Regions from separate parts of the Escherichia sp. E4742 genome, predicted to be linked through region 1. Evidence: riboswitches for the same ligand, from Rfam matches in the RefSeq annotation. Region 1 holds a riboswitch; the other holds the start of a gene.

Evidence for each region. A riboswitch is a leader RNA that binds a small molecule or an ion and turns the genes downstream of it on or off. The one in region 1 is predicted to bind cobalamin.
Region 2: linked by a shared signal. The riboswitch ahead of FEM44_RS24875 (cobalamin biosynthesis protein) and the one ahead of btuB (TonB-dependent vitamin B12 receptor BtuB) in region 1 are both predicted to bind cobalamin.

Annotation. Positions count from the first base shown of each region.
Region 1 is NZ_CP040443.1:2,375,744-2,379,960, forward strand. It holds gene FEM44_RS11555 (YijD family membrane protein) at 1-92, shown strand, start outside; gene trmA (tRNA (uridine(54)-C5)-methyltransferase TrmA) at 132-1,232, opposite strand; cobalamin riboswitch at 1,346-1,536, shown strand; gene btuB (TonB-dependent vitamin B12 receptor BtuB) at 1,602-3,446, shown strand; gene murI (glutamate racemase) at 3,391-4,217, shown strand, end outside.
Region 2 is NZ_CP040443.1:5,083,799-5,088,015, reverse strand. It holds gene pduF (propanediol diffusion facilitator PduF) at 1-650, shown strand, start outside; gene pocR (transcriptional regulator PocR) at 856-1,770, shown strand; cobalamin riboswitch at 1,854-2,028, shown strand; gene FEM44_RS25245 (hypothetical protein) at 1,987-2,211, shown strand; gene FEM44_RS24875 (cobalamin biosynthesis protein) at 2,248-2,682, shown strand; gene cobU (bifunctional adenosylcobinamide kinase/adenosylcobinamide-phosphate guanylyltransferase) at 2,817-3,362, shown strand; gene cobS (adenosylcobinamide-GDP ribazoletransferase) at 3,359-4,102, shown strand; gene cobT (nicotinate-nucleotide--dimethylbenzimidazole phosphoribosyltransferase) at 4,127-4,217, shown strand, end outside.

The sequences.
Region 1 (4,217 bases):
GTTCTAACTTCTTCCCGGCTGTGCTGTCGGTCATTATGGTGTTCTGGATTGGCGCGAAGATGCGTAACCGTAAGCAGGAAGTTGCTGAGTAATCGGTAAGATGCCGGATGCTGGCGCATCCGGCATGGGTTTTACTTCGCGGTCAGTAACACGCCGCACTCCATATGGTGCGTGTAGGGGAACTGATCAAACAGAGCCAGACGTTCAACCTTGTGCGTCTGGCTTAATGTTTCCAGATTCTTACATAACGTTTCCGGGTTGCAGGAGATGTACAAAATACGCGGATACGCCTGCACCATTTTCTCGGTTTCACTGTCCAGACCGCTGCGCGGTGGGTCGACAAAAATGGTTTCGCACTGATAACTCTTTAAGTCGATCCCTTGCAGGCGGTTAAACTCGCGCACACCATTCATCGCCTGAGTAAATTCTTCTGCCGCCATACGAATAATTTGTACGTTATCAATATGGTTAGCTGCGATGTTGTATTGCGCAGCAGCGACCGACGGCTTGGCGATTTCGGTAGCTAATACCCGATCAAAATTGCGCGCCAGGGCTAATGAGAAGTTACCGTTGCCGCAGTACAGCTCCAGTAAATCGCCTTTTGAGCCTTTGGTTACGTCCAGCGCCCATTCCAGCATCTGAATATTCATCGCCGCGTTCGGCTGAGTGAAGCTGTTCTCTACCTGACGGTAGATCATCTCTTTTCCGGCGACCGGCAGACGCTCGTCGATGTAATCCTGATCCAGCGCGATTTTAGTTTTCGTTGCCCGACCAATCAGATGCACATTCAGATTCTGCGCTCGCAACGCATCGCGCAGGGCTTCCGCCTGCTGACGCCATTCGTCACCCAGCTTTTTATGGTACAGCAGGGAAACCACCGCCTGATTACTCAGCGTGGTGAGGTAATCAATCTGGAACAACTTGTGGCGCAGAACGGGATTATTACGCACACCCGCAATCATCGCCGTCATCAACTGGTTGATGAGTTCACTGGCGGCGGGGAAGCTATCCACGCGGATACGGCTTTTGGTTTGTTGATCGAAAATGATGTGGTACAGGTCATCGCCATCGTGCCAGATGCGGAACTCCGCACGCATCCGGTAATGGCTGACCGGCGAGCGAAACACTTCCGGAACCAGGTCAGAAAACGGTGCCATCATACTTTGCAAACGTACCACTTTTTCGGCTAACTGCGCTTCATACTGTTCTGTTGGAAGGTGTTCGGGGGTCATGATGTATCCTGAAAAATTAAAGTACGCGGCGATTGTAGGGATTGCTCATCAGATGTCCAGATCTTGATGAATTCCTATTTGTGAACTACGTCTGGACAGCAACTTGTTACAACCTGTAGCATCCTCTCGCCGGTCCTGTGAGTTAATAGGGAATCCAGTGCGAATCTGGAGCTGACGCGCAGCGGTAAGGAAAGGTGCGATGATTGCGTAATGCGGACACTGCCATCCGGTGGGAAGTCATCATCTCTTTGTATCTTCAGATACCCCTCCAAGCCCGAAGACCTGCCGGCCAACGTCGCATCTGGTTCTCATCATCGCGTAATATTGATGAAACCTGCGGCATCCTTCTTCTATTGTGGATGCTTTACAATGATTAAAAAAGTTTCGCTGTTGACGGCGTGTTCTGTCACAGCCTTTTCTGCTTGGGCACAGGATACCAGCCCGGATACTCTCGTTGTTACTGCTAACCGTTTTGAACAGCCGCGCAGCACTGTGCTTGCACCAACTACCGTTGTGACGCGTCAGGATATCGATCGCTGGCAATCGACCTCAGTCAATGATGTGCTGCGCCGTCTCCCGGGCGTGGATATCACCCAAAACGGCGGTTCAGGTCAGCTCTCTTCTATTTTTATTCGCGGTACAAATGCCAGTCATGTGTTGGTGTTAATTGATGGTGTTCGCCTGAATCTGGCGGGGGTAAGTGGTTCTGCCGACCTTAGTCAATTCCCCATTGCACTTGTTCAGCGTGTCGAATATATCCGTGGGCCGCGTTCCGCCGTTTATGGTTCTGATGCAATAGGCGGGGTGGTGAATATCATCACGACGCGCGATGAACCTGGAACGGAAATTTCAGCGGGGTGGGGAAGCCATAGTTATCAGAACTACGATGTCTCTACGCAGCAACAACTGGGGGATAAGACACGGGTAACTCTGTTGGGCGATTACGCTTATACCCATGGTTATGATGTTGTCGCTTACGGCAATACAGGAATGCAAGCGCAGCCTGATAACGATGGTTTCTTAAGTAAAACGCTTTATGGTGCGCTGGAACATAATTTTACCGATGCCTGGAGCGGCTTTGTACGTGGCTATGGCTATGATAATCGGACCAATTATGACGCGTATTATTCTCCGGGGTCACCATTGGTCGATACCCGTAAACTCTATAGTCAAAGTTGGGACGCCGGGCTGCGCTATAACGGCGAACTGATTAAATCACAACTCATTACCAGCTATAGCCATAGCAAAGATTACAACTACGATCCGCATTATGGTCGTTATGATTCGTCGGCGACGCTCGATGAGATGAAGCAATACACCGTCCAGTGGGCAAACAATGTCATCGTTGGTCACGGTAGTATTGGTGCGGGTGTTGACTGGCAAAAGCAGAGCACGTCTCCTGGCACCGGATATGTTGAGGATGGGTATGATCAACGTAACACTGGTATCTATCTGACCGGATTGCAACAAGTCGGCGATTTTACGTTTGAAGGCGCAGCACGCAGCGACGATAACTCACAGTTTGGTCGTCATGGAACCTGGCAAACGAGCGTCGGTTGGGAATTCATCGAAGGTTATCGCTTCATTGCTTCCTACGGGACATCTTATAAGGCACCAAATCTTGGACAACTGTACGGCTTCTACGGTAATCCGGATCTGGATCCTGAGAAAAGCAAACAGTGGGAAGGCGCGTTTGAAGGTTTAACAGCAGGAGTGAACTGGCGTATTTCCGGATATCGTAATGATGTTAGTGACTTAATCGATTACGATGATCACACCCTGAAATACTACAACGAAGGGAAAGCGCGGATTAAAGGTGTCGAGGCGACCGCCAATTTTGATACCGGACCGCTGACGCATACTGTGAGTTACGATTATGTTGATGCCCGTAACGCAATTACCGACACACCGTTGTTACGCCGTGCTAAACAGCAGGTGAAATACCAGCTCGACTGGCAGCTGTATGACTTCGACTGGGGTATTACTTATCAGTATTTAGGCTCTCGCTATGATAAGGATTACTCCTCCTGGCCGTATAAAACTGTGAAAATGGGCGGTGTGAGCTTGTGGGATCTTGCGGTTGCATATCCGGTCACCTCTCACCTGACAGTTCGTGGTAAAATAGCCAACCTGTTCGACAAAGATTACGAGACAGTCTATGGCTACCAAACTGCAGGACGGGAATACACCTTGTCTGGCAGCTACACCTTCTGAACCACGTCCCACCGTGCTGGTGTTTGACTCCGGCGTCGGTGGGTTGTCGGTCTATGACGAGATCCGGCATCTCTTACCGGATCTCCATTACATTTATGCTTTCGATAACGTCGCTTTCCCGTATGGCGAAAAAAGCGAAGAGTTTATTGTTGAGCGTGTGGTGGAAATTGTCACCGCAGTGCAAGAGCGTTATCCCCTTGCGCTGGCTGTGGTCGCTTGCAACACCGCCAGTACCGTCTCACTTCCTGCGTTACGCGAAAAGTTTGCGTTCCCGGTTGTCGGCGTCGTTCCGGCAATTAAGCCAGCGGCACGCCTGACAGCTAATGGCATTGTCGGATTGCTGGCAACTCGTGGTACGGTAAAACGTTCTTATACCCACGAGCTAATCGCGCGTTTCGCTAATGAATGTCAGATAGAGATGCTGGGCTCGGCAGAAATGGTTGAGCTGGCTGAAGCGAAGTTGCATGGCGAAGAAATCTCTCTGGATGCGCTAAAACGTATCCTGCGCCCGTGGTTAAGAATGAAAGAGCCGCCAGATACCGTTGTTCTGGGGTGCACCCATTTTCCTCTACTACAAGAAGAACTGTTAAAGGTGCTGCCAGAGGGAACCCGGCTGGTGGATTCTGGCGCAGCGATTGCCCGCCGAACGGCCTGGCTGCTGGAACATGAAGCTCCTGAGGCAAAATCTGCCGATGCGAACATTGCCTTTTGCATGGCCATGACGCCAGAAGCTGAACAGTTATTACCCGTTTTACAGCGTTACGGCTTCAA
Region 2 (4,217 bases), 2.4 Mb from region 1:
TTTATCTTACGGCAGGAATTTCCGGCGCTCATCTCAACCCGGCGGTTACGATTGCTCTATGGTTGTTCGCCGCTTTTCCTGGCCGTAAAGTACTGCCATTTTGTATGGCACAATTAGCGGGTGCCTTTGGTGGTGCGGTTCTGGCGTATTTTTTATACAGCAATTTGTTTACCGATTTTGAATCTGCCCACAATATGGTTCGTGGAAGTGCAGAAAGTTTACAACTCGCCAGTATCTTCAGTACTTACCCGGCAGCGGCAATAAATGTATGGCAGGCGGCGCTGGTTGAAATAGTCATCACGTCTATGTTGATGGGATTGATTATGGCGTTGACCGATGACGGCAACGGTGTACCGAAGGGGCCTCTCGCACCTTTACTGATTGGTATTCTGGTTGCTGTTATTGGTGCTTCTACTGGACCATTAACCGGTTTTGCCATGAATCCAGCGCGTGATTTTGGGCCAAAAATTTTCACCTGGCTTGCGGGTTGGGGAGAAATAGCGATGACTGGCGGACGCAATATTCCTTATTTCATTGTACCCATTATTGCCCCGGTCATTGGTGCCTGCGTTGGTGCGGCGATTTATCGCTTTCTCATTGCACAAAATTTACCTGTCAATAGTGTTACGCCTAAAGATATCCGCGAATAGCGAAATAGCCTGGCGGTTATAAACGTTTATTTTTTTTACTGTTTGTGATCTGCTTTCCGAACTTATTAAAAAGTCTCCCGCTTCATGGAGGCTTTTGTTATTGTCCTTTGTGCTTCTCGTCAGTAAATCATCAGGGATGATGTGAAGATTAAATGTAAAACAATTGTTTTTTACAATAACAATAAATTAACTGGGAGGTTTTATCATGATTTCTGCGGCGACACTTAATTCAGAACTCATTAATAAAATCGCGCAGGATTTTGCGCAGGCGACCAGCCTTGCGGTTGTCGTGGTCAATATCCACGGTGATGAAATTTCCGAACTTTTTAACTTCACCCCGTTTTGTCAGATGATGCGGCAACATCCACAGCTTAGCACTCGCTGCCGCATGAGCGATCGTTGCGGAGGCCTGGAAGCTTCTAAATCCGATCAACCTTGTATTTACCGTTGCCATGCAGGATTAACCGATTTCTCTATTCCTTTGGTGATTGCCGGGCATTTAGTCGGCTTTGTGCTGTGTGGACAAGTCCGCCTGCGTAATGGTGATGTCGATTTGATCGATATTCTGAATGTCGATGATCGTTGGCAAGCAGATCCCGAATTACTTAATGAATTTCGCAAAGTCCCGGAGATGGACTACTCGCGAGTTATGGCCTCTGCTGATTTGTTGAAGCTGATTGTGGAAAATTGCCTCAAAAAGCAACTCAATTTTGTCGTTATTAAAGAGAATAAACCTCATTCGGATTCAGTTCGTCAGACCCGCGCGTCTAATCCTCACGATAATAAAATGAAAAAAGCATTACGCTATATTGATGCGCATTTATCAGACGATTTACGCCTGGAGGATGTTGCCTCGCATGTTTATCTAAGCCCTTATTATTTCAGTAAATTGTTTAAGAAGTATCATGGGATTGGTTTTAATGCATGGGTAAACCAACAACGTATGGCCAGCGCCCGTGAGTTGCTGTGCCATAGTGACTGGAGCATCGCCAGCATTGCGCGTAATTTAGGCTTCTCTCAAACCAGTTATTTTTGCAAAGTTTTTCGACAGGCCTATCAGGTAACGCCGCAGGTTTACCGTCAGCAAATTAGCGAAAATACGGCTGCGGAAACGGCATAAATTCAATGTAAAAAATGAGGGATGATTAAATATACTCTGGCAGTAATAATTCATTTAGGTGTTATGGGAAAATTGAAATCGGCTCATAACATACGCTGACATGTTTGGCACATTTGTGCCTGGGAAGAGGGTGGAAATCCCTCGCAGCCCCCGCTGCTGTAATGCTGACAACCTCGAAAATGCCACTGATCGTGAGATCGGGAAGGTCGGGGGAGGATGACGCTAAGCCAGAAGACCAGCCTGTCAGTTAATACCAACAACTTCGGTGGGAAGTGGGTTGTCTGGAAGCGCCCGGTTGAGCACTGGCGCGTCTTTATTACCCCTACCACCCTGAAAGGATCAGGGGATGGCGGCAACATTTATTTCATTCATCGTCGTGTCGACAGGCACCAGGGCTGCACTTATGGTGTGGCAATCTTTTTTTGTGGCATATCAACCTGACCGTTATTACAGGAAACTAAGCGGAGGGTGGTGGTCATGAAAACGATAAAACCTGAATCGATAGCTCTTTTTTGCCTCTCATCTGGCAATATCGAACTCGCTAAACATCTGGCTGAAATGTTGCCTATTACCTGTTTTGTCGGTGAGGATTGGCAGCAAGGTTTCCTGCCTTTTAACGGAGGGCCAGAACAATCATTATCAGATGCGTATAGCGATTATTCAGTGCTGTTATTGATTGCTGAAAGCGGGACACTCATACCAGAAAGGCTCCCTCTGCCTGATGGCGTGACGGTAATCTTAATAGCAGAGCACAATGCTCGTTTGCTGAATGGTACGGCTGGTGGGGCTGTAGCGTTAATCCATTATCTGAATGAAATGTGTCAATTCAGAGAAGCCGTTGCTAATGACACATTTTGTCGGTCGTTAACGCAGGGAAATCGGGCTATTTCACAATGCCTTCCTCATTCGTAATGGATTGAGAATGCTGGATTTTTATTTTTAATACGCGCAGTATTAATCGAAGAAATGTTATTACGGTCAGTAACAGTGGAACATCCATTGCTCTGGTCAATGAATACCATCATACAATTGAACCGGGAGTCCGTATGATGATTTTGGTGACGGGGGGCGCACGGAGCGGGAAGAGCCGGCACGCCGAGGCGCTTATTGGGGACACTCCACAGGTCCTGTATATCGCTACTTCGCAAATTTTTGATGATGAGATGGCCGCACGGATTGAACACCATCGGCAAGGCCGCCCGGCGCACTGGAACACGGTGGAACGCTGGCAAAATCTTGATGAGTTAATTAACGCAGACATTAATCCGCAGACTGCCGTGTTGTTGGAATGCATTACAACAATGGTGACTAATCTTTTGTTTGAATATGGCGGCGATAAAGATCCTGAAAAATGGGATTATGACGTGATGGAGCAGGCGATTAACGGTGAGATTCAGTCGTTGATTGCCGCCTGTCAACGTTGTACTGCAAAGGTCGTATTAGTGACCAATGAAGTGGGCATGGGGATTGTGCCGGAGAATCGTCTGGCGCGACATTTTCGTGATATTGCCGGGCGGGTAAATCAGCAGCTGGCCGCTGCGGCAGATGAAGTATGGCTGGTGGTTTCGGGTATTGGAGTAAAAATCAAATGAGTAAATTATTTTGGGCGATGCTCTCTTTTATTACGCGTCTGCCTGTACCGCGTCGTTGGTCCCAGGGGCTGGATTTCGAGCATTATTCTCGCGGTATCATTACTTTTCCCTTAATTGGTTTATTGCTTGGCGCCATTAGTGGACTGGTCTTCATGGCGTTGCAGGCATGGTGTGGTATACCACTGGCGGCACTGTTTAGCGTGCTGGTGCTGGCGCTGATGACAGGGGGATTCCACCTGGACGGCCTCGCAGATACCTGTGATGGCGTATTTTCTGCACGTAGCCGCGATCGCATGTTGGAAATCATGCGTGATAGCCGTTTGGGTACTCACGGTGGTCTGGCGCTGATTTTTGTGGTTCTGGCAAAGATTCTGGTGCTAAGCGAGTTGGCACTGCGTGGCGAACCGATCCTTGCATCGCTGGCGGCAGCATGTGCGGTTAGCCGTGGGACTGCCGCATTGTTGATGTATCGTCATTGTTATGCCCGGGAAGAAGGGCTTGGTAATGTGTTCATTGGCAAAATTGACGGGCGACAAACCTGTGTCACCCTCGGTTTAGCCGCTATTTTTGCTGCCGTGTTATTGCCGGGTATGCATGGTGTGGCTGCTATGGTGGTGACGATGGTGGCGATTTTCGTCCTCGGTCAGCTTCTCAAACGGACTCTGGGCGGGCAAACCGGCGATACGCTGGGAGCAGCCATAGAACTTGGTGAACTGGTCTTCCTGCTGGCACTGCTATAAGACTGATTACCGAGGAGACGTTACATGCAAACACTCGCCGAATTATTGAATACGATCCCTGCCATCGATCCTGCCGCTATGTCGCGTACCCAACGGTATATTGATGGGTTACTCA